2 regions of the Cellulomonas sp. KRMCY2 genome follow, and region 1 is predicted to be linked to the other one. Evidence: riboswitches for the same ligand, from Rfam matches in the RefSeq annotation. Region 1 holds a riboswitch; the other holds the start of a gene.
The links. Region 1 has a riboswitch for cyclic di-GMP ahead of K415_RS23020 (GGDEF domain-containing protein). Riboswitches for the same ligand answer to the same signal wherever they lie in the genome.
Positions count from the first base shown of each region.

Region 2: it holds a riboswitch for cyclic di-GMP, as region 1 does, so the genes downstream of both, K415_RS0107440 (hypothetical protein) here and K415_RS23020 (GGDEF domain-containing protein) in region 1, are expected to answer to the same signal.

Region 1 is NZ_JAGF01000001.1:3,709,642-3,711,831, reverse strand. It holds gene K415_RS0117490 (helix-turn-helix transcriptional regulator) at 1-75, opposite strand, end outside; gene K415_RS0117485 (flavodoxin domain-containing protein) at 219-734, opposite strand; cyclic di-GMP riboswitch class I at 938-1,012, shown strand; gene K415_RS23020 (GGDEF domain-containing protein) at 1,028-2,190, shown strand, end outside.
Region 2 is NZ_JAGF01000001.1:1,536,577-1,538,766, forward strand. It holds gene hisC (histidinol-phosphate transaminase) at 1-155, shown strand, start outside; gene K415_RS22630 (DUF805 domain-containing protein) at 254-586, shown strand; gene K415_RS0107440 (hypothetical protein) at 651-851, opposite strand; cyclic di-GMP riboswitch class I at 868-941, opposite strand; gene pdhA (pyruvate dehydrogenase (acetyl-transferring) E1 component subunit alpha) at 1,257-2,190, shown strand, end outside.

The DNA.
Region 1 (2,190 bases):
GGCCCGTAGTGGCTCGGCCAGCACCCGCACGACGGCGTCCGTGCTCGGTGGGTTGCCGTCATCGATTGACACCATCTCCGGATGATATCAGTCCGTAGTGATGTCCGCGGTGCTCACTCGGTGGGCCCGTCGGTCATCGACCGACGAACGTGGGCGGCGGCCGGTGCAGCCCGAGCAGCGGCCCCCGACGAGAGCTCTGATGGCTCCCGTGGAGAGGGTCACGTGCCGAGCGCGGCCCCGATCGACCGTGCGAAGGCGTCGATCGCGGGCCAGTCGCGGCCGTCCACCTCGGGGAGCAGCGGCCGGCCCGCCGGAAGGGCGCGGACGAGTCGGTGGCGCAGGTTCAGCGCGCGTGGGTCGAGCGCGCCGTCGAAGATGCGGTGCTCCTTGGCGCCGATCGCCTCCTGCACCCCTGCCAGGCCCTTGGGCTGCGGGTCGTTGTCGGTCTCCTCGGGCAGGACCGCGCCCGGCAGTGGGCCGCTGCTGAACATCCACACCGGGCGGTCGGCCAGGGTCCGACTGTTGCGCTCGACGAAAGCGGTGGCGTCCTTCATCCAGGAGCCGAAGTACACAGCGCTGCCCACGACGACGGCCTCGTGGTCGGCGACGTCCTTCGCATCCGACACGTGGCATGCCTCGGCGGGGTGCCCGGATGCGGTCAGGGTCTCGGCGATGCGCTCGGCGATGCCGGCTGTGGCACCGTACCGACTGGCGTACGCGACGAGAACGGTCATGGTTCCTCCCCGGCCTGGCTCGGGGGCACGGCGTGCTCCGCCGACCGGTGGGACAGCACGTTGTCATGGATCGCCACGACCACATTCCACACCTGCCGCCCCCCCGCGGTAGGGACGAAGCGTGCGAACATGATGCCGCCTCCACGGTGCCTCGCGTCGCACAGCCTTCAGGCGACCCCGCGTCGTGCCGATGAGCGGATGTACCGACGAAAGGGCAAACCCGCCGCGAGGAGGGGACGCCAAGCCACGGGACCCATGAGGTCAGCCGGGCCGCCGAACGAGAGGGACCGCCGTTGATCGGGATCCAGGTGCGCGACGCCCTCGGCGCCGCGCGACGAGCGTCGGGGCGACTGTCCGGGCTGCTCGGCCGCATGCGGACGCGGGCCCGCCGGCCGGCTGGGGCCCTCGAGGCCACGCGCTGGCTGTTCGCCGTGCTGGCACTCGTGACAGTCGTGCTCGCCCTGCCCGGGACGCTCGTGGCAGCGGACGGCGTGACGGTGGTCGCTGCGGTGGCCGCAGCGGTGACCCTCGGGCTGTCCTGGGTCACGGGATACCTGCGGCGTTGCGCCCCACCGGCCATGGACGTGGTGGACGCCGTCGCGATGACGGTCTTCGCGCTGGCCGGCCCTGAGCCGGCTGCCGTCTTCGGTCTGGTCTTCGCTGCGCTGTGGTTCCGCTCGCTGTACGGTTCCGCTCTCCGAGCCGTCCTGCGGTGGGCGGTCTACGCCGCAGGGCTGATCGCTGCGGTGCCCCTGTGGCAGTACGTTCCCGGCCACTCCGTGGCGGCAGATCTGGTCCCGGTGGTCAGCGTGATCCCGACCATGCTCCTGACGCTCGTCGTGGGCCGGCAGCTCGCGGGCAGCCTGCGGGCGAGGGAGCGGATGGCCCAGCTCGACGCCGTGCACGTCTCGGTGGGGCACCGGCTGCTGGGTGTGACCGATGCGGACGAGATCCGTCGGATCGCCTGGCTGGCGACCGCCCAGATCTGCGCGGTCCTGCCGGGACTACGAGTGGTCAAGGTGACCAGGGCCGGTGGTGCGCTGCGCGTGGACGGAGCGCGCGGTGGGTTCAGCGGCGTCCCCGCGACGCTTCCCGCGGACATCGTGGCGATCGGTGGCTGCGAGGAGGGGCACGTCGCAGTCCGTGGACACGCGGAGCTGGACGCGGCGGTCGGCACGCCCTGCGCCTGGGCCTGCGTACCGATGACCGACGCGCGCAACCGACCGGGGAACGAGGGGCTGTTCCTCGGCTACCCCGGAACGGTGCCCGACGAGGCGCTGGCCGCGATCGACAGCCTGGCGAACCAGGTGGCACTGGCACTGCGCAGCAGCGACGTGCACCAGGAGCTGACCTTGCGGGCGACCCTGGACAACCTCACCGGGCTGGCCAACCGGATGTCCTTCAACGCCGCTCTCGCCACCACCCTCGAGGACACCTCCGCGCAGGACACCACGGT
Region 2 (2,190 bases), 2.2 Mb from region 1:
GGCTGGCGACGGGTGCCCGCACCCTCGAGATCGCGGCCGACGCCGCAGACGACGGCCTGCTGGTGCGGCCGTTCGCCGGTGAGGGTGTGCGGATCAGCGTGGGCGAGCCCACCGCCAACGACCGGGTCCTCGAGGTCGCCGCCGGCTGGCTCTGACCGGGCCGGTGGGACGAGCGGGCCGGCCGGCTCCGACCGGGCCGGCGGACGGGCCGGACCCTGGCGCCGGTGCGCCGGACCGGGCCATGATCGGCCCTATGGATCCTGACCTGTACGACTGGTCTGAGAGCTTCGACCTCACCGGGGCCGCGGCCTGGGTCTTCTTCGGGGTGATGGCCGTCGTGTGGGTGATCGGGATCGCCGCCTACGTGGCGATCCTCCGCAAGGCGGGCTACTCCGGCTGGTGGATCCTGATCATGCTGGTGCCGGTGGTCAACATCGTGATGTTCCTGGTCTTCGCCTTCGCGGAGTGGCCCGTCCAGCGGGCGCTGCGGGCGGCGCAGGGCGCCGGCCAGGGCTATCCCGGCGGCTATCCGGCGATCCCCGGTCCTCCCCGGCCAGGTGGCCCGCCACCCCCGGGCTGGCGCTGAGACCCCACCGGCCGGACACCCGGACGGTCCAGACGTCCGGACACCCGGACACCCGGACGAGCCGTCAGCGGACCTGCGTGGGGACCCTTCCAAGGAACTCGCACACCTCGGCCTCGACGCCCCGGCGAAGGCCGTCGAGCGTCAGCGCCGACGCGGTCCTGCCGGTGGTCGCCCACCGGGTCACTGTCGCGCGGTCGACCCGGAACGGGTTCGCCACCTGTCCCGGCGTCACGCGAGAGGGTGCGGCTGAGGCGGTGTCCCGCATGGCGGTCTCCCCATCGTTCGGTAGCTGGGCTGCCCGTCTGGGCCCCTGGCTTTGCGTCCCCGCATTCCGGCGGGTTTGCCCTTGTCGCTGATGTGAGGAACGACCCGACTCGTCACGGTCCGGGTGTGCCTCATTCCCGTCATCGACGACATACCGGACATCCTTGAGGAGCTCCGTGTGTGATCTAGGTCACACACGACCGCGCCGTGCGGTCCGTGGCCACGATCGCCGAGCAGGATCCGCCGGTCGTCGTCGACGAGGCTCCCCCGCGCTCGGGCGGGCGCCTTTGGAGGATCGCCACAACGCTGTCCTGCGCGGCTTTGTGGTGCCTGACCACCGACAACCTACGGTTCCGTAGCCTACGCTGACGTAAGTTAGCCGGCCGTCCACCCGGAAGGACCCTGCGTGAACGAGCCCGACCTCGTCCAGCTGCTGACCCACACCGGGGAGCGCGTCGACCACCCGGACTACTCGCCCCGGGTCGCCCACCTCGATCCCGAGGCCCTGCGCGGCCTGTACCGGGACATGGTGCTCGTCCGACGCTTCGACACCGAGGCCACCGCCCTGCAGCGGCAGGGTGAGCTCGGCCTCTTCCCGCCCGCCCTCGGGCAGGAGGCCGCCCAGGTCGGCTCCGGCCGGGCCCTGGCCGCGCAGGACTACGTCTTCCCCTCCTACCGCGAGCACGGCGTCGCGCACACCCGCGGTGTGGACCTCGTCGACGTGCTGCGTCAGTTCCGGGGCGTCGACCACGGTGGCTGGGATCCGCGCGAGCACAACTTCCACCTGTACACGCTGGTCATCGGCTCGCACACGCTGCACGCCACGGGCTACGCGATGGGTCTGCAGCGCGACGGTCTGGTCGGCTCCGGGGACCCGACCCGGGACGCCGCCGTCGTCGCCTACTTCGGCGACGGCGCGACCTCCCAGGGGGACACCAACGAGGCGTTCGTCTTCGCCGCCGTGAACAACGCCCCAGTCGTCCTGTTCTGCCAGAACAACCAGTGGGCGATCTCCGAGCCCACCGAACGCCAGTCGCGCGTGCCGCTGGTCGAACGGGGCAAGGGCTTCGGGGTGCCCAGCGTGCGGGTCGACGGCAACGACGTCCTCGCCTGCTACGCCGTCACGGCCGAGGCCCTCGAACGGGCCCGCTCCGGTGGCGGTCCCACGTTCATCGAGGCGTACACCTACCGGATGGGCGCCCACACCACCTCGGACGACCCGACGCGCTACCGGTCGGCCGCCGAGGAGGAGCACTGGCGTCGTCGTGACCCGATCGACCGGCTGCGCACCCACCTGACCGCGATCGGCGAGCTGTCCCAGCAGGTCGAGGACGAGATCG